One region of the Vallitalea guaymasensis genome, then DNA from elsewhere that is predicted to be linked to it. Evidence: riboswitches for the same ligand, from Rfam matches in the RefSeq annotation. Region 1 holds a riboswitch; each other region holds the start of a gene.
What was found. A riboswitch is a leader RNA that binds a small molecule or an ion and turns the genes downstream of it on or off. The one in region 1 is predicted to bind cobalamin.

Region 1 (8,154 bases):
TTATTAAGACTCTCAACTAACTCCAATACCTCCAACTGATGACTTATATCCAAAAAAGTTGTAGGTTCATCCAATAATAATATCTCTGGTTTCTGAGCAATAGCCATTGCAATCCACGCTCTCTGCTTCTCACCACCAGACAGATTACACATCTTCTTATTAGCAAAATCCTTCATGTTAGTAGTTTCCAGAGCCCAGTCAACTATATCGTTATCTTGTTCACTATCTCCCTTCCACCACTCTTTGTAAGCATATCTCCCATATACTACTAGATTTCTTACTGTCACATCTGTATTACTACCATGTATCTGAGATAAAACAGCCATTTTCCTAGCTATCTGCTTACTTTTGATACCAGATATATTTTTTCCATCTAAAAAAATTTTGCCCTTATTAGGCTTGATATTCCTTGATAATGTTCTCAATAAGGTTGTTTTACCTGAACCATTAGGACCTATTATTGAATAGATTTTGCCCTTTCCTATATTTAGATTCAGATCTTTTATAACTTGGTTCTCTTTATATTTAACTGATATATTCTCAGCTCTTAGTATCTCTTCCATATAACCAACTCTCATCTATATGTATTTTAATCTTTTCTTAACAAATATAGAAAAAACGGTACTCCTAAGATTGCCATAACAATTCCAACTGGTATTTCTACAGGACTTAATACAGTACGAGCAAAAGTATCACTCAACATAACAACTGCTGCTCCAAGTAATGATGAACCAGGAATCAAGTACTTATAATCATTACCAACCATAAGTCTGACACTATGGGGAATAATAAGTCCCACAAATCCTAATAAACCAACTACTGATACTGCACTGGCAGCCAACATAGCCGCGACTGCCGTCAACCCGAAACGAACTAATTCAACATTGAGCCCTACACCTCTTGCAATATCATCACCTAAAATAAGTATATTAAGCTTTTCCGACATAAAAGAAAGTATAATCAATCCTATAATCGTATAGGGTAAAATTGTCCACAACTCAGGCCAGCTTCTAGCAGATAATCCACCGTTCATAAACATTAATGCACCATGTACTCTGTCGCTGAAGAATACCATCAATGCAGATATACCTGCTCCTAATAAGGTTGATACTGCAACACCTGCAAGTATGACTCTTATTGGTTGTATACCACCTTTCCAAGATAATACATATATCATTATCGCTGCTCCCATTGCACCAACAAACGCAAATGGTGGAACCAGCATCTGATACTTTGGAAATAATATCAATATGATTATCCCTGCAAGTCCAGCCCCTGATGATATACCAATAATACCTGGGTCAGCCAAGGGGTTTCGCATAACCCCTTGCAATATACACCCAGACAAAGCTAGATTAACTCCAACTAATCCTGCTACTATAGTTCTTGGTAATCTGATGTTCCATATTACCAACCTTTCAGCTGAACCATCATTGTTAATAATTACTTCTAATATTCTTTTCATAGACACATTCATGCTTCCCTTGGCGTTGCTTAATAGAAAAGCTATTATCAATAAAATTCCAAATGCTATAATAAATGCTATTTTATTACTGTCTTTTGAAATGGTTTTATTCATCTAAACCACCAAATACTTCAGGATATACACCTTTTGCCATATACTCAATGGCATCAACAAAGTCACAACCTGCATTGTATAAGAAGTATTTTTGTGGTAGATAAACTATATTTCCTTCTTTTACAGCTCTTAATTCTTTCCATACTTGATCTTTCCCTAATTTTTCACTAATAACTTTTTTTGCATCTTCATCAGAACTTAACATACTTGTTACTAAAATTACATCTGGGTCTTTTTCTATTATATATTCCATACTGAAAGGTGTAGTTTCTCCACCCATTCCTTCTGGCGCACAACCTGCTGCTATATTTTCAAGTTTCAATATATCTGCTACATTTCCAGCAATACTCTTAGGTAATTTTACTGAAACATCTTTTGATGTAGCATATAGTATAACCACTTTTTTTGATTCCTCTGGTACCTTATCAACTAAAGCTTTCTTTTCCTTTTCCATGTCTGCGATAACTTCTTCCGCCTTATTTGGTTCATCGATAATACGTCCCATTGCTCTAATATTGTCAATAACATCTTCATATGTTCTCATATGTAAAGCCAAAGTTTTTATTTTACTTTGTTCTAGAACTGGAATAACTCCATTCTGTAAACCAAATTGGGCTATTACCAATTCTGGTTGTAATGCAACAATTTTTTCAATATCTGGCTTATAAACTTTACCTATTACTGGTAATCCCTCTATATCCTTTGGATCTACAGGAGCACCGCCACCAGTCTCAGATGTACAGATTGATTTACCTCCTAAATCATATAATAAGCCTAGGAAAGTACCTGATATTGCTGCTATTTTTTCTGGTTTCTTCTCTAGAGTTACTTCATTACCGTACATATCAGTAATAGTAACTGGATAGCCTTCGCCTTCTGATACAGTAACTACAGCACCACCCATAGATGGCATTTTACCTTCACCCATACCTTTTGGCATCTTCTTATCCATACCTTCTGACATTTTTTTATCCATTTCTTTTGGCATCTTTTCTGTTTTCTTATCATTACTACACCCTGTAAAACTTAAAATGATCATACATCCTATTAAAGTAAATATGACTGCTAGTTTTTTATTCATCCTTTTTTTCCTCCATACAACATCAATTTTATTTGTTTTAGAATATAATTGGATTATTTTTAACTGCAGTGTGAATACACATGTTAAATTACTGCAATAAAAAATGCCCCTTAACTTCTGCAAGTTAAAAAGCATGAAAATCATCAATACAAATCTATATTTCCAATCTGCTATAATTTGGCTACCATTCCCTATATTACACACACCTACTCAAGCACTTTAAATACTTAGTTTGTATGTATATCAAAATATTTTCCACAATAAAACATTATGTAATGTCTCTATAGCATAAATAAGGGAAAACCTGCCTACCTAATACAGCAAATATCTAATCACAAGATTATATTAAGTATTCCACACCCTCCGTCACTCGCAGAGTTTTCACTTCGTATAAGTGAAAGTGTTTTAGAGACCGGCAGGTTTTCTGACTTAGTTTCCTTGTAATTCTCCCCCTTCCCATATTATCAAAAATTACTTCTTATTATGATTATTTTTAAAAAAGTAACTTCTATCACTAATACAGTGGGTTAATGTAAAACTACTCCACATTACAGCGGCGTGACCGTTCAGGTTTTGCACCTGATTCCCTATTATGCAATAAAAATTGCCACCTACTCCAATTATTCAATTTTTTTCTAGTTTAAAACATAAATCATAATATGTCAATATTATATTAATTAAAGTTTCACCATTTTCATCCAACAAACTATAAAATAGCCAATAGTCATGCCAATTTAGAAGAAAAAATATTTTGTGATTATATCCATGGGAATTAAAAGCAACATATACCTATACTATTTTGCAAAAACCACGTCAGAACAAAATATTTTTTCTGACTTACATACTCAAAATTTTTATAGGAAATAGTTTAAATTCTAAACTTTCCACTCTAAAATCTTATCCAAAAATCTTATTAACTGCTTAGTTTTAGGCTCCCTAAAAATTTTGCTACTTTTACCACTTTCTAAAATTGTATTCTCTGCTAAAAAAATAATCTTATCACATGAATTCTTGGCAAAACCCATTTCATGAGTAACTATTATTGAATCCAATCCATCATTTTGAAATTCATTAAGCATGTCTAGAACCTCACCAGTATACTCAGGGTCTAGGGCAGACGTAGGCTCATCCAATAACAGTAATTTGGGTTTAATAGCCACCGATCTAGCTATTGATATCCTTTGCTGCTGTCCACCAGATAGTTGTGAAGGATATTTATCCTTTTCCCTAGATAATCCAAATCTATCAAATAGTTTACCTGCTGTTTGGACTGCATCAGGTTTGTTTATACCAAAAGTATGTATTAGAGGAAGTATAACATTTTCCATAGCTGTCAAATGCTCAAACAATCCTTTGGACTGGAATACAAACCCAATGTTTCTACGGAGCATAACAAGTGACTTTTCATCGAAATTTATTTTTTTACCATCAATGTACATTTCACCAGAGCTTGGAGTAAGTAGTCCTCCAATTATTCGGAGTAGAGTTGATTTCCCTCCGCCAGACGGACCAATGATTGCAATAGAATTAATATCATCTTCATAGTTAATATCTTGCAACACAATACTATCACCAAAATTTTTACAGATATTTTTTAGCTCTATATTCATGTTTGTACCTCCTCTCAAACATTCTGGATAACATGGACACTGCAAAGGTAAGTATAAAATACAACGCTCCCACAAATATATAATTCTCAAACATTCTAAAATTGACTGCAGATATTTCTTGTATGGTTTGTGTCAGTTCAATTAAGGCTATTACAGATAATAGGGATGAATCTTTTATAATAGAGGCAAATTGTCCTGTCAATGCTGGTAATATTCGTGACATCAATATGGGAAAAGTCACAAATCGAAATGTTTTTCTTGGTGTAAGTCCAATAGCTTTTGATATCTCATATTGCTGACTGTCTATACTTTCTAGACCACCTCTAATAATCTCTGAGATATAAGCTCCTTCAAATATTGATAAGATGATTATTCCTGCTATATATCTGTTATCAACACCCCATGCAGTACCGATGATATAATAGAAGAAATATATTTGAACAAGCAGTGGGGTTCCTCTAATAATCTGTATATATATTTTACATAGATAGCTAATTGTCAAGATCCTAGAATTCTGCCCTATGGCAGTAATCGAGCCTATTAGCAAGCTAAGTAATAAACTTCCTATAGATATTATTATAGTCATACAAAAACCCTGCCATAGTCTCTGCTTATATTCTAATAATGTTGTAAAATCAAGTTTCAGATCAATTGCCTTTATGGACACCCACATAAAAAATATTATAATTACTATGACTAATGCAGCACTAATGACTTTATTAAGAACTGTTACTTTTTTATCATCTGTTCGTCTCATATTTTCACCTTAATCAAAGAACCAAGGAAAACCAAGCTCATCAAATGTTTCCTTTTCCTCTTTTAGATATTTTTCAGTAATTTCATTGAATCCATTATTATCTTTAAATTCTTTTATAAAGTCATTTATCTTATCAAGTAATTTCGTATTGCCTTTCTTTACTCCTATTCCCCAGCTTTCACTATCTTGAAATGGTATCAATATTGCTTCTGTTGTTTCTTCATTCAGTTTACTTTGGCGATATATGGTAAGCTGATCATATATGAAAGCATCTGCTTTACCTTGTGTTACTTCAATTACACATGCATTCTCTGATGAAAGTCCATTTATCTTTGCTTTTGTAAGATTCTCTGTTGCATACAGATACCCTGTTGTGCCTTTCTTCACATCAATTATTTTACCTTCTTGATTCAGGTCCTGGATATCATTTATATTAGAGTTCTTATTAACTAATAAACCAAGGTAGGAATGGGCATAAGGGTCTGAAAAATCAATTACCTCTCCACGTTTTTCAGTTATAGTCATTGAAGATATTACCGCGTCTACTTTTCCCGTCTGTAATGATGGTATTAATCCATCCCAGTTGATATTTTCAATTTCTACAGGTCTGTCCAAGTATTCACCTAATGCTTTTGCCAGGTCAACACTTACACCTGTTGGATTACCTTCTTCATCTTTTGTTTCAAAAGGTGGATATGCCAGTTCCATTCCTATAGTCAATGTATTGTCCTTATTTGATTTAGATTTACAACCTGATAATATTAATCCACTAAGCAATACTAAGGATAGTATCATAAGTATTCTTTTCATAGAATAAACCTCCTTTTGGTTTAACTAAAATTGTCTATCATCTTATTTAGTACCTGTCTAAAAACTTCTTTCTCGTTGTCACTAATATTATTATATTGCTTATTATGTATTTCTTCAGATATAATAATAAATGCTTCCTCTAATTCTTTCCCCTTAGAGGTTAATGATACTCTGTTGACTCTCTTGTCTTCCTCGTCTTTTATCATCTGGGTATACCCAAAATCATTTAATTTTTTAACTAGTGTTGTTATCGTAGATGGATCTTTGCCAATCTTATCTGCTAGTTCACTCATAGTTAAACTTTTATTTTTTAAAAGTGATAGGATTATATTACCATGAGAAGGTACAATTCCATTTATCCCTTTCTTCTTTAACTCTGAGATAATAAATTGATTAATCAAGACTCTAACCTTTCCAATTAAATATAATGTATTATCAGCCTTCAAGATATCACTTCCTTTCAAGAATAATTCATCTTATGTCATTTATAAAATTACTTGGATGTCCAAGTTTATTCAAATTATACTTGGATATCCAAGTAATGTCAAGTAAAAAGTTCGGATTTATTTTAATGCAATTAAAAAGATACAAAAATTAATTTTGCACCTTTTGTCTAATTATTTATATCCTTTAATACTATTTTTTATGAAAAAGTCATTTTACTAACTTCAATACCTTCTATTGATTTTAATGAGTCCTCTAATTCACTACACTTACTTTCAGTTTCTTCAGTTAACTCTAACAGGATAATACCTTCTTTGGAGGTGTTTCCTTGATGTAATCCTAATCTGGTATTGATAATACTGCCTTGTTCTGTAAGAATATCCTGCATCCTGTCAACTTCTTCTAGTCGATTGCTTACTTTAATTCCAATAATAGTTTTCATACTTTTCCCTTCCTTTATTTTTTTTAATAACCTTTCAGCCTTAATAATAAATATATCTCATTATCAAGTTATCCATATTGGGGCTATTATATACATTTTATTCATTATGAATTTCTATAGAATTAAGAAACTGAGTATGTAAAAATATTATTGTGTATCAAAAAAACTGCCAGCAATTTTTCACTGACAGTTTTTTTAAATCTAATCTATTATTTTACAACTTCAAATTCATTATTAATCCATCCTAGTGGAGCATTTATTTCCATACCCATTCCACCGTTAAGTGATACAGCATCATAACCTAATAATCTAAGTGCAGCTACTGTTTGACCTGCTGTTTGACCTGTGTAGCAGTAAACAACTACTGGCTTATCCTTTGGAAGAGTACCGAATTGTTTTTCCATTCCTGCTCCCCAAGGTATATTATTAGCTCCAGCTATATGTCCTTCTTCAAAGTCCTTTGCACTTCTGATTGATAATAGATAGAAATCTTCTTTATCATCAATCATAGCTTTTAAGTTCTTCTCAGATACTTTGTAATTCTTGAATTTAGTTTCTTTTACATCTGCTAAACCATTATAGTAAGCTGTCAATGCTGCTTTTACTTCCTCTGGTACGTCATATGTTTCTGAACCGAATTCGTTTACAGTTTCTTCTATAACGTCTTCGTATCCTTCAACTTTTGAAATACCGAAGTTAAATCCTAAGTTAACACTTCTAGCATTGATCCCAGCTAAGTTCAATGTCATTACAGCTTGACCTGCTGTCTGTCCTGAATAGCAGTAGATATATACGTCTTTATCTTGAGATATCTTAGTAATATTTTCTGCTATAGCTGGTCCCCAAGGTGCATTATATGCTCCTTTTACATGACCTTTTTTATAATCTTCTGCTGTACGGATATCAACAATTACCATATCTTCGTCAGCTTTTACTTTTTCTATAAATTCTTTTTGATTAATCTTATAAATGTGTTCTGGCATATTAGCGAAGTAAGAATTAACGCCTGCTTCAACTACACCATCAGCTACAACTTCATATCCTTTATTAGACCATCCAAGTGGGGCATTTGCATCCATACCTAATCCACCATTTAATGAAACTGCGTCTATGCCTAATAAACGAAGTCCTGCAACTGTCTGTCCTGCTGTCTGTCCTGTATAACAATATACAACAACTGGCTTATCCTTTGGAAGAGTAGCAAATTGTTTTTCCATTCCTGCTCCCCAAGGTATATTGCTAGCTCCAGCTATATGTCCTTCATTAAAATCTTTTTCACCTCTGATTGATAATAAATAGAAATCTTCTTTGTTATCAATCATGGCTTTTAGATTATCTTCAGATACTTTATAGTTTTTGAACTTTGTATCTTTTACATCAGCTAAACCATTATAATAATCTGTTAATGCAGTTTTAACTTCTTTTGGTACA
Region 2 (8,154 bases), 2.4 Mb from region 1:
TTTTCATCATAGTTTTAAACAGAGTGTTTGGCTCAGCACTGGATAATCCTTTTATCTTTAAGCTGATATCAAAATCACCAGCCTTAACCACATCATTCCATGCTGAACTTTCAAGAATTGTAATCTCAGCATCTATTCCCAGTTCACTAAGTTGAGACTGCAATAACTGAGCTTCTTCTTTGTTTGGGTATCTATCCAGCTCACCTTGTCTTAAAACGAAAGAAACCTTCACTCTTTCATCACCAAGGACTTCTTTTGCCAATTTTTTTGCCTTTTCAACATCATGTTCAATATCAAATTCTTTATAGAAAGGAGTACATGCATTAAGTACATTTACTGTAGGTTCACCTAAACCTGCATAAAAACTATCAATAATCAATTGTCTATCAATTAATAAACTGACTGCCTGTCTTAACCTTAGATCATTAAAAGGCTCTTTGTTACCATTCAAAAGTATGTAATGGGTAATTGTACTTGGTGTGTGTGATATGCCAAATCGATTGTCTTTTATTAATTCCATAGCCATCACAGGCTGAATAGCCCCAAGATCGATAACACCCATTACCTCTTCTGCTTTTAATGCAGCAAATCGTGTATCAGGTGATGGGATAACTTTTATTTTAATTCTTTCAGCTAATGCTTTTTCACCATAATAATCATTGTTTTTCTCGATTACACAATACTCATCAAGAACATTTTCAGTTAATTTGAAAGGTCCAGTTCCCATAGGAAAACCATTGAAATTACCTTCCTCATCAAAATTATTAGGGCTGAACATAGCACTACCAAAATCAGTCATTGAATAATCCAATGTTGGCAAAGGATTTTCAAAGACTAATTCTATTGTATAATCATCTTTTTTATTCACTTCAAGCAGCCCTGGATATGTTCTGTTAATATCCATCCCATAAAAACTTGAAGACTTTTTCCCTAGTTTCATTCTATCAAAATTAGCAATGACAGCATCTGCATTAAACACTTCTCCATCATGGAACTTGACATCTTCTCTTAACTTGAATGTCCATACAGTATAATCTTCGTTTGCAGAATAACTTGCTGCAAGTTTTGGCTTAGGACCATAATCTGAACCTTTTGTAATAAGTGGTTCCCATACCATCAATGCAGAACTACAGTAATAGGCATCTTTTTCTCCAGGTGCAATATTCCTTGTTCCTGCTAGTACAATCTCTTTGGATTGGTCAATTAACACTTCTTCATTCACCGGCTTCACTGAATCTGTGTTATCTTCTGCACCATTATCTACATTTGCTGATCCTGATTTTTGTTCTTCTTGTAGATTTTGGTCCGCCTTTATGTCTTGATTATTCTTACATCCTGTAATCATCATAATGAGAACCAAAAAAGTTACTAATACTGCTCTTTTTTTCATTGTTTTCTCCTCTTCCTTATTTTTATATTTTATATGGGACTCCTTATCCTAATATAGAGACTCCACATTAAAACAATTTGGTGAAAGAGGATATAAAACAATTTAATTCTTTTAATAAAAAAAGCCCTTAACAAACGTTAAGAGCCTTTAACCCATTTATAAAAGCAACTAAAATGATAAGTACGAATTTTATCCCCTTTCGACTAATCTAACAATATTAAGGCAGGTCTCCTGACTCGTAGTATAAAACATAACATCATTACTACTTACAGTGGTGGGTCCGTGTCAGACTTTAACTGACTTTCCTATTCTCCTTATTGCTAAGGCACCTTAATATATTTATATTCAATTTTAATTTTCTTACTTTGTATGTCACTAACATTATACCTTCAAAAATCAAAGAACACAATAGTTATTAATAAATTATCTATTCTATATTGCTTTATTATCTTTATCAAATCTTACCAATTCATCATTTTCAAGACCTTCGTTGAATCTTAGATAGATTCTACTCTCATCTTCATCTACATAAACTTTTGCATTCTTATATCCATCTTTATTTGCTTGAAAATTTTGTGTTGGCATTTCACAACTATTAATTGTTTCACTAATTGTTCCTACATATGTTATTGATTCCAGCATATTATTATATGGATATGATTTTGGCAATTCTGTAGATATACCATATAGGTTGCTGTCATACATTACATATGGTTTTTTAACAATTTTACTTTTACCTTTTACTTTATTATTCATTAGGATCTATAATTTGCTCCAATCATATATTGTAGTATCCCACTTAAAACTTGCTGAAGGATCTACTGTATATACTTTTGTATCCATTGGCATTGTTTCATAGTATTTATACCAAGGATTCCATATTGAATAAGTGTTGTTAGTTTTATCATAACCTCTAAGCACTAATGCATGTCTAGCTCCTTCGTAATCTCCTCTTCCTTGGCATCCTATATACATTGGCTGAGAGTTGTCTATTTGTGATACAACTGAACTAAGTGATAATGTATATGATCTCCTTCTTGGGTAAAGACCTTTCCTCTGTGCATATCTGATAAGTTGATAGTTAGTGATATACTCGTCTTCTAATTTTTCACTATTTGGATGATAATATTTCATTATATCTTTTGCGAATACATTAGTATGAGTCTTGTATCTAATTATTGCAGCTCCAGCAAAAGCTGAACACCATGATTGTTGCCCTTGAGTCTCAGCTAAATCAAGAGATAGATTATTAGAAGATACACTATCCAAAGAGAATAATTGTCTTTTTGAAGTATGTAAACCTTTAATAATATTTTTATCATTTTTTTCATTTATGTTTACTGTAATATTACTATAGTTTTCATTATTTATTGAGTAATTGTTAACCCTTCTACCTAGAGGGTCCTTTTTAATTGTAGTAATCTTATCGTTAATTACTGTTACTACATTTCCATTATTCATAGCTAATCTTGCAGGACTATTTGTTGTTGTTTTACCACTAACACTTAAAAGTTCCTTTACTAAATAAGGAGATAATATACCTGTAATATTTCCATCTACTTCATACACTCTAAATGTATATTTAAGATGTCCTTTTTGAAATACAGGAAAATAAAACACATCAAGATCGGATACATTTTCTTTTTCTATACTGAATACCTGTCCTATTGTAATATCTTCTAAACTAATTTCACCTTCATTGGATTTAGAGTTTAGGAAATTGTTAATATTATTATTAACATAATTATGTATATTCTGAGGGCACTCCTTAGTTAAAAGATATACACCCAAATCACTTGCATTACTAACTATTGTAGTAGATATAACTAGACATGCTGCTAATAATAGACTTAAAATTTTTTTCATTCATTCTTCCTCCCTATTCTAATTATTACTTTATAATATAACCTACTTGTTGCCGGTTACATTTCAACTTAATATATATGTGAACATAATTTATGTTGATTCTTGTAACTTGAATGTATCTAGAAATGTCATTTTACATTTATCTTCTATCACCCCTTTCATTAATACATTATACAATTAATTTTTTAAATAATTTGTAGATTTGTGTTAATAATGTATTATTTTTAATATTTTTAGTATAAATACTATTATTAATATACATTTTAATGTTAAATATAGTACTAACTTTAATATTATAATTTAATTATACATATTTTAAATATGTAATAATTTTCAATATTAAAATAAGTAATACTTACCTAAATGGTGGATTTTTATTATTAGATATTAAAAAACGCCCATCAGGGCGTTTTATTGAGATAAGAATATGTTATACTATACATTTCTATCATGTTATAACTTGAAAAGTTTCAAGGCTTTATCCGCTTCTATTAAAGATAGTGATTCTAATTCATGGGTATATCCTAAGATATCTTCACTAATTCCTATTATACTTGATTCCGTCTTAGCTTTTTTCAAGAATCTCTTTACTTTTGACATTTCAATTTTATAATCAAATATGGATAGAATCTTAACCTGAAAATATTCCAGATATATTTCTTTATATTCTAACCAATCCTCATAGTTTTGAATGTTTTTACATATAAGTCCAACTATATACCTTAGTGTATGATTTATCTCCTCTATGCTTGTATCGTAAATGAACTTTATGGAATCAATCTTCTTAAAAGTATATACAATGGTTTCTAGTAAATCCTCTATCATTTCCTCTGCTTGTTTATCTTCAAATAACACATATAGTTTTGATAGACTTCTATTTTTACTGAACCTCTCCTTTATAAATTGGATGAATGTTTCAAAATCCTCAACATTATTACCAAGCTCTATTTCAAATAATACTCTAAAGAAGATATTCCATTGAAAATCACTATTAATTGAAGCAATGATAGTTTCTCCCATAACTCTAGAGAATTCATCTTCTAATTCTATTTCTCTTTCAAATACTATCTCATGAGTAAAATCAATCTCATTCTCACTTATATCATTGAGTCTTGAAAATGTTTTTACCAGTGTCTTATTATAATCGTCCAAGTTTTCTGCATGATTGGACCTGAAGATATATTTCATAATGGTATCACATGATTTTCTAAAATCCACAATAAAACCAATGCTACTCTTTATCTTTATTGAAAAGATATCATAAATCATTTTTGCAAGAGTAGTTTCAATTTGATTTTTTCTAACTGATGGACTGATTGTATTTAGTTGTTTAAATTGATCATCAATAATATGTAATTGCTTATCTATCATAGAAAGATTTTCGTTTATGGACCCCATGATATCTTTGAAAAAACTGTCCCATATGGTGTAATTATTGTTTTTATATATTATCTTGTGTTCTATTTCCCCCCAAAACACATTAACAAGGGATTTTATTTGAAGTTCAAAATTAAATAATTCATCATCATATTCATAGACCCCATCTATCCTATATATTTCAAAACCATTTTTTTGTTTTTGGGGCTGTGGTCCATCCAGTTCCAGTCTAATGTTTTTGTTAAGGGAGTTATAGTAATATCCATCTGAGTGGCACATACTAAAACATCTCTTCAATATTTCATATATTTTATATTCGTCTTCAATGAATCTGCACTCTATTCTTATACCAATCAAGTCAGATAAATTGGATATAAATTCTTCTGGGGAATCATATTCCTTATAGGAATTATTTCTGATAATCTTTTCTTTTAAACTAGGAACTGATTTTACTCTTCTATTGATGTTCAAGTAACCATCGGTACTTACCTCTAATAATTCTTTTAGAAAAACTTTTATTTCATTTGATGCTATTTCCAAATCATCTGCTTTATCTTCTAAATAATTCGTCACATCATGTATAAATCCAAATAGCTTTAATTCCATAATTCCTCCTATGCATCACGAAGTGTATCTATTTTCTTGTAAATTAGTGTAGTCTTTCCCTATACTTTTATTATACAGTATAAACAATAAGTCAACCATATTTTTTTATATAAAATACTCAAAAGCAAAAAATTACCCATTTTTCCATAAAAAAAGATGACCCGCTATGAGTCACCTTACCCTTTAAAATATATATTTTCTCATTTAATACTAAGATTATATTATTAATTCTGATTGAAATACAGTAACTGCTTTATTTTCATCTTTTGAATCTTGGGTAAAAACATAATATCCATTACATTCTATGATTTCGCTCAACTGAGAGAGTGCATTATAATTGGGTTTCAGTTGATTTAATATTGTGTTGCTCTTTATGCCTATCATAACTTTTGAGTGACCTGTTGAAACAATTTGAATAGGACAATTTTCCAATAGATCATTTTCATTAATTCCCAAAGCTGATAATAGAGTTTTCTTATTTTCATCTTCAATATACATACCAAATTCTATTTTTCCCTGTGTCATAACTATTTTATAATCATCATTTTTCTTGATTATATCAACTGGTAGAATCCCTGCTCCTGACTTTTGTTTAATTCATGTAGTATCAAGGTTATTTTCAACAGCCAATGCATAGTGTGCTGCTATAGTAGCATGCCCACATATTGGAACCTCCTTAGTAGGAGTAAAATAACGTATATAAACATTATAATCTGCTGTATCTGAAGAAAAAACAAAGGCTGTTTCAGAATTGTTTAACTCTCTTGCTATTTTCTGCATATCGTTTTCAGTCAAACCATCTGCGTTAGTTATTACCCCAGCAGGATTACCTGTAAACTTATCTTTGGTAAATGAATCTATTTGATATAAACGATATTTTTTCATCAAGTTTACCTCCTAAAATAATACAATATTGTACTAAAACATTACCCCTGGATTATATAGACTTAATTACATATGTAATATATTATTTATTATAGCGTAATGGCAAAGCTGTACAAGTACGCACTTTTTTCTTAGTTACTTACTCTTAAGAAAGTGACCAGAGTTTAGAATCTTAATGAATCCAACTTAATTATTATTTCCTTCCATTCCTTAACAAGCAACCTATTGTAGTCTACTTCATTTGTATTCATATAATTTTCTAGATCTTTGTAGCATATTTTATGTTCTATCAATACTTCTTCTATCATTTTGTGTATCATCAAAATTTCAGAGTAATTAACGTCCTTTAAATCATCATGAAGTATTTCAACTAATCTATTATCAAATGTATTTTTCTTACCTGAAAAACCTGACATTCCATATGCTCTACATATCTCGTTGTATTGATCATACATTTCAAAACTAAGCTTATATATTTTTTTGTCCCGATCTTCTTGTATTTTGTCTTGTTCTAACAATCCAATGATTCCAAAATTATTTACTGCAAAACCCCATGATTCAATTACAATATTAGAATCAACATAACTTTTCAACTTATAATATTTTGAACTTAATATTATTACCAATGCACTTAGAATAACTATAACAATAGATGAAATCTTATTTTTAGAAATATATTTAATCAATCTCAACATTAAAACCCCCTTAAACCACATCATCACTTAAAATATTATCCTATATTAAATATATGCGTAAATTTACTATAATCTAGATTATAGCATATTTCCCGATATATATTAACAAAATGATATTTCCTAGTAGTCTTAATGTACAACTTTCAAGAAATTCCTTAAGTAGTCTATAATTTTGTCCATCCTTTTCCCAGGGCGAAAGAAAGCAAATGGTAAACAAAGTATAATAGTCCCAACTACAAGAACCACTACTGGCGGTAGCGAATTCATCATGGCACTAAGTTTTTCTTCTCCAAAAATTAACATTGTAATTACCATAAAAATATAATCAACATCCAAAGCAAAGAAAGAACCAATGAGCCATTTTCCAATCATAGCTATCTCATAACTTAAAAGCCACTTTAAAATCAATGCTGAATAGCCAAGAAAAATTACTAAGCTTACAATAGCTCCAATTGGCATACCATTGTCAAAACAATGACCAATCGTAACCAGAAAAAACATACTAAACATATAAAGCAAATATTGAAAAGGTTTAAGGAAAAACATTTTAATTATTGTGTCAGCAGACTTTATCTTCTTCTTATTATTATTTTTCTTATACCTCTTGTTCGATTTTTCTTCCTTTTGGTGTTTTTTATAGGAGTTTTTATAAGATGGATTCCTGAATACTTGATAAGCCAATTTTAAAAATACCTTAGACATTTCCAAGAAAATAATATTAAGATATATACCAATACATACCAATGATCCTTGATAGATTGCATATAGAATAGGATAGATTCCATGTAATACAGTAATCTGTGTAATCAACAACAAAATATATTGTCCAAATAATACTATAAGAACAGCCACAGCAGCAATATATGTAGCTAATTTTATAAATCGTGTATATATTTTATTAAGCTTTATTAGGAAGGGTCGTTGTTGAATTCCATCAATACATCTAAGTATATGAATCAATATAAGAAAAATGCTAAAACCCATAGCTATAATTACCAAGTTAGTGTATTGTTGACAATCTCTGTCGTCCAGTGCTAATAATACAAATAGGTAAGGTATATTAGCCGCCACAAAGGACATGACCCCACTACCTATCGCTACTAATGGTTGTGTCTTATACCGCACAATAGGGATAAAATGAAGAAACAAAATTACCCAGTTACAAAGAATAAAAGTAGATAAAGATTTACGAATGTCTTCCCAAATAGGATCAATTAAAGTATTATCTTTGATTCCAACAATGATAACAATTGCAAATATGGTACTTAGCAAACTCATTAAAAAATAGAAAACGATTTGACTTTCTACATTATATTCAATTTCTAATACATTTCC
Region 3 (8,154 bases), 390 kb from region 1:
CTAAATCAGGTTTTACAGTTATTGTATTAGACCTTCTAGTATATCCTCTTCCAGAGAATGGTGCCAAACTTCCTGTTGATGAGTCATATGCTCCAACTGTTATTACTTTTGTTGCTGTTGAAGGCATAGTAAGAGTGGTATCTATGGTAGGTCTAAGAAATTTTGTATCTTTTCCCACTGAACCAGGTAACCACATATCATAATTACCAGATACTATAGTGTCAGCTTGAAGAGTTATCTTCCATACTCCTTCAGTAACATAATCCCCAGTTTGTGGAATTAATTCAATGTATGTTTGTTGATCCAAGTTAAAAGGTGATGGTTCACCATAGTATAACAAAACTCTGGTTCCATCCAAGTTAAATTGCTGTTTACCAAGAGTAGGCGAAATGAAACCTGAAGACACACCATTAGGTGCTTGTATTGAAACATTTATGGCATCCGAATAAGCTTTCCATAATTGAATAGTTATGTTAGGCTCTCCAGTGAATACTGCTATTTCAACAATTTCTTCGTCACCTTCATCAAGTGTACCACTAGTATGAAGTGCTGTACTACCTTCATTTCCAGAGCCAACAGAAATAACATTTTTCCATTCACTGGCTATACTATCAATAAAAGTTTCAAATAAGGATTTACCATCATGAGGACCATAATTATTTCCAAAACTCAGATTGATAGATATTGGTTTTCCTAATTCTTCAGCTTTTCTTGTTACATAAACCAATGCCCTCATAATTTCAGTTGTACTTGGAAATGATTCCTGACCTCTCCTGCCCAACTTGACAATGATATATTCTGCTTCAGGTGCTACTCCAATGAATTGTCCGTTACTTGCTCTGCCATTTCCTCCTGCTATACCTGCTACATGGGTTCCATGACCTAAGAAATCATCAGAAGGAACTACTTCAAGCATTTCAAATCTATTATTCTTACTAAGTGCCTCGTTTATTTGCTCAGCAGTATATTCAGTCCCTGCACTAAATCCTTCAGGTGGGCTACCTTGTATAGATTGATCCCATAAGGTTACTATACGAGTTGTTCCATCTTCATTTCTAAAATCAGGATGGGAATAATCTATACCAGAATCAATTATCCCTAATAAAACGCCATTACCTTTTAAACGTGGAAAAACATTTTGGACTGATGTGATACATGCATCTCTAAGACTGGTATCAAGATTAAAATATAGACTGCTAGGTTTTTCTACATACTCAATCTCTGGAAAGGAAGCAAATTGATCTATATTTTCTTGTTTGATCGTGACTATAGCATAATCCATTGTCAGCTGTTCAATATCTTCTGTCAAAGCTATTATTGTAGGAATATCCCCAATATTACCATTGTATTTTACAATTAGTTCCCAAGTATTAGCCTCTTCGTCGTAGCCCACATTCAGATTAGTGGTATATTGTCTCTCTGCACTTGTCAGATCAACAGCTAGATTCAATCTATCATCGACTTTTTGATTATTATCCATTCTCTCACCCCAATAAAACTCTCTTATTCTAATTTATGACAGTTACCTAGATTTATTGTATATTTTTTTGCTCTTTGAGATTTTTTTCTGATTCGATATTATTTGACATACTGAATCATTTCAAATATACTAATCCATATACAAATGTTAAGTCGTTAGAGGTGAACATATGACTAATTTAAAAAGAGTACTCATTTTTGCAGTAATAATCATCTTGTTGGGTTTCTATGGTATCGCTATATATTATGCATTAACCAACGGAGAGAATAGTGGTGAAATAATAGTTTTCTGTATAGCTTCTACTTGTGTGTTATCAGTTTTTATTGGAATCATATTGAGGATAAGAAAAAACAAGTGACATCATGTACCTATAAGAGAACTTTATTAAGAAAGGGCTGTTTCATTCAACGAACAGCCCCTTAAGAATTGTTTTTATCATATTCTAATAACTACTTCTTTTCCTTTATTGTGATTAACATTTTTATCTAAGAACATATCAAATGAATTTTCAACTACTTCAACTGTTTCCATTAATTCTTCTACCCCATAATAGTTGAAATAATCTGCTACACTGCATTCTTCCATGCTTTTACTTAATTCTTCATCCATATCATGTTCTTTTAATTCATTCGCCAACTTAAGACTTTCCAACGTTATAATTGAACTTATTGTAATAAGTTTAAGATATGCTTTGTTAGTAGAATAGTGAAATGCTAATTGTATAAAACTCAGTCTATCCAAAGACTTATTTATTGTATTTATACAAAATTCTGACATTATTCTAAGTGCTTCATCTTTTTCTACTTCATTCACCAAAAGATACTTATAGACTGCGTTAATAGCTACAGCAAAATCTAAATATACCTTATAGATTTTTGTCTCGAATCTACAGGCTTCTGTTTTTAAATCTTCATATAGTTTTAATATTTCTCCTACGTAATCTCTAGTTAGATTATCATTCAGTGCTTTTTCAAATAGTGGGTATTCTAGACGTAAAACATTTTCAAATCTACTATCTGACATCTTGCATATATCCTTTCTTATATACATATAAAAATTTAATTATAATTTTCTATCAATTACAAATTAATTGATAGCTTATCTTATATAACTATATTGCCACAATAAATATATATATGCAAGTACATATTAAAATATTACTTAATTATTACTTTTTTATCAGTTAAAATGGGATGATTTATTAACTCCACATCTATAGAATATACATCTTTAACAGTTTCCTTGGTTATTACATCCTCTGGATCACCATATCTATACACTTGACCATTTTTCAACATCAATATCTTATCGCTATACCTCATAGCTATATTTAAGTCATGAACAATATTTATAACCGTAATTCCTTTTTTCTTGCATAGATTATGAACCAACTCACTTATTTCATATTGGTATCCGATATCCAAATGGGATATGGGTTCATCTAACAACATGATATCTGTTTCTTGGGCTATAGCTCTAGCAAGAATGACTCTTTGCAATTCTCCACCACTAAGCTGAGTGATTTTCTTATCTTTCAATTCTATGACTCCAGTTTCTTTCATTGCATCATTAACTATTTTTATATCTTCTTCAGTGTTCTTCTGGAATCTGGAAGTATATGGAGTCCTACCCATCATGACAATATCAAAAACAGAGAATTCATACTGCATATCCGTTATTTGTGGTACCACTGATAATCTTTTAGCCATTTCTTTTTGTTTGATGACATGGATATCATCATTTTTTATATAGACTGTATTTTTATTAGAGGGCAATATACCTGCCAATAACTTCAACAAAGTAGTCTTTCCAGAACCATTAGGTCCGATAATACTATAGAACAGACCTTTTTCCATGTTGATAGACAAATCTTTTAAAATAGTTTTTTCCCCATAGTTGAAATTTAATTTTTTTGTACTAACTATACTATTCATATTGTTCATTCCTTCTGTAATATGTTACTGATTTAGATGATTCTTTTTTTGTTTTGGTATAATAAAAATAAGAAAAATGGAACTCCGAATAATGAGGTAATGATACCTACGGATAGTTCAGCTGGTGATATAATGGTTCTAGCAATGGTATCACATATTATCATGAAAATTGCTCCTATGAGCATTGCTAACGGTATCAGTTTTTTATGGTCAGGACCATTAATCATTCTTATTATATGAGGTATGATAAGTCCAACAAATCCTATGATTCCACTAGCCGAAACAACAACAGCCACCATTATTGATGATATCCCCAATATTATCTTCTTAGTTCTGTTTACATCAATTCCTAGACTCCCAGCAGTTTCATCCCCTAATAACATAAGATTCAACTCTTTTGAAAACACCATCAAGATAATAGAACATATAATTACACAAGGTGCTATAATGGCTACTTCTTTCCAGCTTGATGTACTGAAGCTTCCTAAGGTCCATAGATATACTCTTTCTAATTTATCCCTGTTCAATAACATCATCAAAGACATAAGGGCTGATAATAAGTAATTAAGTGATATACCTGCCAGCAATAATGTTGTAGTAGGAAGTTTTTTGCCAATCGCTGATATTCTCAGTACTAGTAGAACTGTAAGCATGGCACCAATAAATGCGAACATACTCACTCCAGTAAAACCAAAAATAGTTTTATTAAAATTGAATATAAGTCCAATTGTTGCACCTAGTGCAGCACCTGAGGAGATACCTAGTACAAAAGGGTCTGCCATAGGATTCTTGAAAACTCCTTGAAAAGAACATCCAACTACAGCTAATGCTCCTCCAGTAAATAATGCAAGTATTATTCTAGGCAACCTTAAGTCAGCTATTATTTTTATATGTGATTCCTTAATACCATCAAGGGAAATCAAATCATTTATTAATGGAATTTTACTTAATAATATTTTGCTGCTGTCAACAAAATCTATTCTGACAGAACCAAATCCACATGCAATAATAATTACTGCTATAAGTACTAATAAACTTATTATAATATTACTTTTTCTAAATATCTTCATAGTCTTAACCTGCTTTACTTTAGTATGTCATTTCTATTTATAACACAGTAAGTCTATGCTTATATTTAACATAGACTTACTTAAAGTATACTATAATTCTAATCTATTTACATTATTTAATAGCATCTGGATGAATTATCTTAACTAAATTAGTCAATCCATCAACTATTCTAGGTCCTTGTCTAAAGAATAGATTTTCATCAATTTCGTATAATTTTCCTTCTTTGACAGCAGTTAAATCCTTATATCCTTCTAATGATTCTAACGTAGTTTTAGAATCATACTTATCTGAACATATGACAATCTCAGGGTCTTTATCAACTATCTGCTCAATACTATATGCCCAACCTGTAGCATCTTTCGCTATATTGTCAGCTCCAGCCAAAGCCATGGCTTCACTTAAGAAGGTATCTCCAGTAGCTGTAAAATCTCCACCTTCTCCATATCCTACTACAAAATATGTTGTTGGTTTTTCTTTTCCTTCTATTGCTTTTTGGATTTCTCCTACTTTATCTTTCATACTAGTTACTAATTCATTTGCTTCTTGTTTTTTATTAATAACTTCACCAAGTGTACTTATATAACCGTATATTCCTTCAAAGCTTTCATTCCAAGAAAGTGATAAAACAGTGATACCTTGTTCTTGTAACTTAGCTACAGCATCATCTTTTACATGAGCAGATGTAACTACAATATCAGGATTAAGGTCTACTATTTTCTCAATATTAAATTCTTGTAAACCACCAATTGATTCTATATTCGCTACTTCACTTGGATAGTCACAAAAATCTGTTCTACCAATTATTTTGTCTCCTGCTCCTAGAGCAAATATTGTTTCTGTAAATTCTGGTGAAATTGAAACTACAGTTTTTGGTTCTTTTTCAATTGTTATTTCCTTACCATACTTATCTGTTATTGTTAATGGATATATATCTGATTCGCTACTAGTATCTTTTTCCTCTTCATTACTAGTGGTTTCATCTTTCTTATCATTAGTATCCTTATCTTCATTAGTATCTTTGTCTTCATCAGTCTTTGATGTATCATCTTTTTCTACTTGATTCTCTTGATTGTATGTATCATCCTTTGGTGTCTTCTTGCCGCCACAAGCAGCTAAACTAAAAACGAGTACTGAAATTAACATAGTTGTCAGTAACAGCTTTAATAATTTTTTCATCCTTTAAACCTCCATAATATCTTCTTTAATAAGAAAAGTGATTGACACTCGGTATACTCATGTAGCATTTTCCATTTATAAGCAACAAAAAACTGTGCTAAGGCACAGTCAGATTACAAATAAATATGTGAATCTACACTCTCCCACCGAAAGCTTAAAACTTATAAAAAGGCAGGTCTCCTGGCTTATGGCTTAACTTACTCTCTAGTCTTCTCAGTTTCCCAATGACATTTTAGATTTCATACCATTTACAGTAGCGGGGGCTGCAGTGGCATTTAACCACTTTCCCTTTTAACTCAACGAGTACCTTTTCATCTATTAAATTTTAGTATCTTATGTTATATATAAATATATCCAAAGATAGTTTTATTATATACTTTAATATAAATATGTCAAGATAAAACTAGTTATTTAAGTTTTCCATTTTTTATCTAGATTAGATTATATTGCAAGTAAGTCAGAAATAGTGTTTTGTTCTGACTTGGTTATTGCAAAATAGTATATGTATATGTTACGCCAGCTACTTGCTCGTCCTGAGCTCAACGAATAATAATGGACATCGAGTCCATTATTATTCCTGACAGTCCAGTAGGGCTGTCAGATTAAAGCTGGGTTCGGCGTCCTGCCTCACAACTCCACATATACATATACTATTTTGCTTCCTAGCATCTACAATATAATCACAAAACACTTTTTTTCTAATTAACATAACTAACGGCTATAAATGTTTTTTTTAAAAATGTACTAAAACTATTTAACCTTCCCCTTTATATTGTTGAAATGCTCTACAATTTTCTTTTCATACCCTTGTTCGGTAGGGTTATAATATATCTCATCAACAAGTTCATCTGGTAAATATTGTTGTTCTACGTAGTGATTTTCATAGTCATGGGCATATTTATATCCTGTTCCGTGACCTAGTTTTTTTGCACCACTATAATGGCTGTCTTTGAGATAAGATGGTATTGTGGTAATCTGAATTCTTTTCACATCTTCCAATGCTTTATCAATAGCTACGTAGGCAGCATTGCTTTTTGGGGCGCATGCAACATAAGTAGCTGCCTGGGATAATATTATCCTACCTTCAGGCATACCTATGAAATTAACTGCATCAGCGGCAGCCATTGCAACTTGTATCGCCATAGGATCAGCATTTCCTACATCCTCGGCAGCACATATAACGATTCTTCGCGCTATGAATTTGGGATCTTCTCCTGCATAAATCATTCTAGCAAGATAATAGACTGCTGCATTTGGATCTGAACCTCTCATACTTTTTATGAAAGCTGATATGGTATCATAATGATTATCTCCGTTTTTATCATAATTGATAACTCTTTTTTGTATACATTCAGATGCTACATCTATATCTATGTTGATTATTCCATCTTCATCTGGTTCAGTGGTAAGAACCCCTAGTTCAATGGCATTAAGAGCGGCTCTTGCATCTCCATTGGCTCTATCGGACAAGAACTCTATGGCTTCTTCATTGATCTTGGCATTAAAAGTGCCTAATCCTTTTTCTTTATCCTCAATGGCTCTCATTATGAGCTTTCGAATATCTTTGTTTTCCAAAGGCTTTAGTTCAAAGACTCTAGACCTGGATACTAGCGCACTGTTTACCTCAAAATAAGGATTCTCTGTAGTAGCACCGATAAGTGTTACGGTACCATCTTCAACATATGGCAGAAGGGCGTCCTGCTGTGCTTTATTGAATCTATGAATCTCATCAATGAACAGGATAGTGCTTCCCAGCGTCATACCAAGTCTGTTCTTAGCTTCATTTACTACTTTTTCAATGTCTTTCTTTCCAGATATAGTTGCGTTCAATTGAACGAATTCAGCTTTTGTGGTGTTTGCTATAACTTTTGCAAGGGTGGTTTTCCCTGTTCCAGGTGGTCCATAAAAAATAAGTGACCCTAGTTTGTCTGCTTTTATCGCTCTATATAATAATTTACCTTTTCCTATTATATGCTCTTGCCCAACTACTTCTTCTATAGACGTTGGTCGTAGTCTAGCCGCTAATGGGGATTCAGTTTCTAGAGTTTTCTCTCTCATCATATCAAATAAATCCATATCTATCTCCTCTGTCATCTATACTAATCATAATTTTATTATACTATCTTCTATTAGAATCAATTTATTACGATATCTATTTATTCATTATAACATACAGGACTAAGTTTTAAACACTAACTATTTTGTTTATTATCTTAACCATTAATTTTAATTTTATAAATTAATTAAATATTCAAATTGTTTATTGACATTTAAAAATATTGGCGTATACTATCATATATCAAAGAATAATAGGAGGAATTAATATGAAAAGAAAGTATTTTAGAAACTTATTAACTTGTATGATTTGTTTTATTTTGGCATTTAATGTTGGAAGCCTTAGTATTTCAGCTCAAACGACCAATGATAATGTACAGTTGTACTCAGCAAAATTAGAGACAGGTTCCGTTAGCGGTGATATGATGATTGGTAATG

Region 2: linked by a shared signal. The riboswitch ahead of HYG85_RS04005 (ABC transporter substrate-binding protein) and the one ahead of HYG85_RS14430 (ABC transporter substrate-binding protein) in region 1 are both predicted to bind cobalamin.
Region 3: linked by a shared signal. The riboswitch ahead of HYG85_RS16010 (ABC transporter substrate-binding protein) and the one ahead of HYG85_RS14430 (ABC transporter substrate-binding protein) in region 1 are both predicted to bind cobalamin.

Annotation. Positions count from the first base shown of each region.
Region 1 is NZ_CP058561.1:3,336,147-3,344,300, reverse strand. It holds gene HYG85_RS14440 (ABC transporter ATP-binding protein) at 1-563, opposite strand, end outside; gene HYG85_RS14435 (FecCD family ABC transporter permease) at 590-1,579, opposite strand; gene HYG85_RS14430 (ABC transporter substrate-binding protein) at 1,572-2,660, opposite strand; cobalamin riboswitch at 3,057-3,290, opposite strand; gene HYG85_RS14425 (amino acid ABC transporter ATP-binding protein) at 3,536-4,270, opposite strand; gene HYG85_RS14420 (amino acid ABC transporter permease) at 4,242-5,027, opposite strand; gene HYG85_RS14415 (transporter substrate-binding domain-containing protein) at 5,037-5,837, opposite strand; gene HYG85_RS14410 (MarR family winged helix-turn-helix transcriptional regulator) at 5,858-6,283, opposite strand; gene HYG85_RS14405 (hypothetical protein) at 6,481-6,723, opposite strand; gene HYG85_RS24410 (rhodanese-like domain-containing protein) at 6,933-8,154, opposite strand, start outside.
Region 2 is NZ_CP058561.1:893,310-901,463, forward strand. It holds gene HYG85_RS04005 (ABC transporter substrate-binding protein) at 1-1,390, opposite strand, end outside; cobalamin riboswitch at 1,595-1,738, opposite strand; gene HYG85_RS04010 (hypothetical protein) at 1,823-2,146, opposite strand; gene HYG85_RS04015 (C47 family peptidase) at 2,153-3,256, opposite strand; gene HYG85_RS04020 (GTP pyrophosphokinase) at 3,710-5,239, opposite strand; partial or broken gene HYG85_RS04025 (PhzF family phenazine biosynthesis isomerase) at 5,456-6,124, opposite strand; gene HYG85_RS04030 (hypothetical protein) at 6,289-6,819, opposite strand; gene HYG85_RS04035 (hypothetical protein) at 6,949-8,154, opposite strand, start outside.
Region 3 is NZ_CP058561.1:3,721,707-3,729,860, reverse strand. It holds gene HYG85_RS24605 (S8 family peptidase) at 1-1,480, opposite strand, end outside; gene HYG85_RS16030 (hypothetical protein) at 1,650-1,838, shown strand; gene HYG85_RS16025 (hypothetical protein) at 1,916-2,503, opposite strand; gene HYG85_RS16020 (ABC transporter ATP-binding protein) at 2,638-3,414, opposite strand; gene HYG85_RS16015 (FecCD family ABC transporter permease) at 3,447-4,484, opposite strand; gene HYG85_RS16010 (ABC transporter substrate-binding protein) at 4,597-5,661, opposite strand; cobalamin riboswitch at 5,815-5,987, opposite strand; gene HYG85_RS16005 (replication-associated recombination protein A) at 6,412-7,737, opposite strand; gene HYG85_RS16000 (carbohydrate-binding protein) at 7,986-8,154, shown strand, end outside.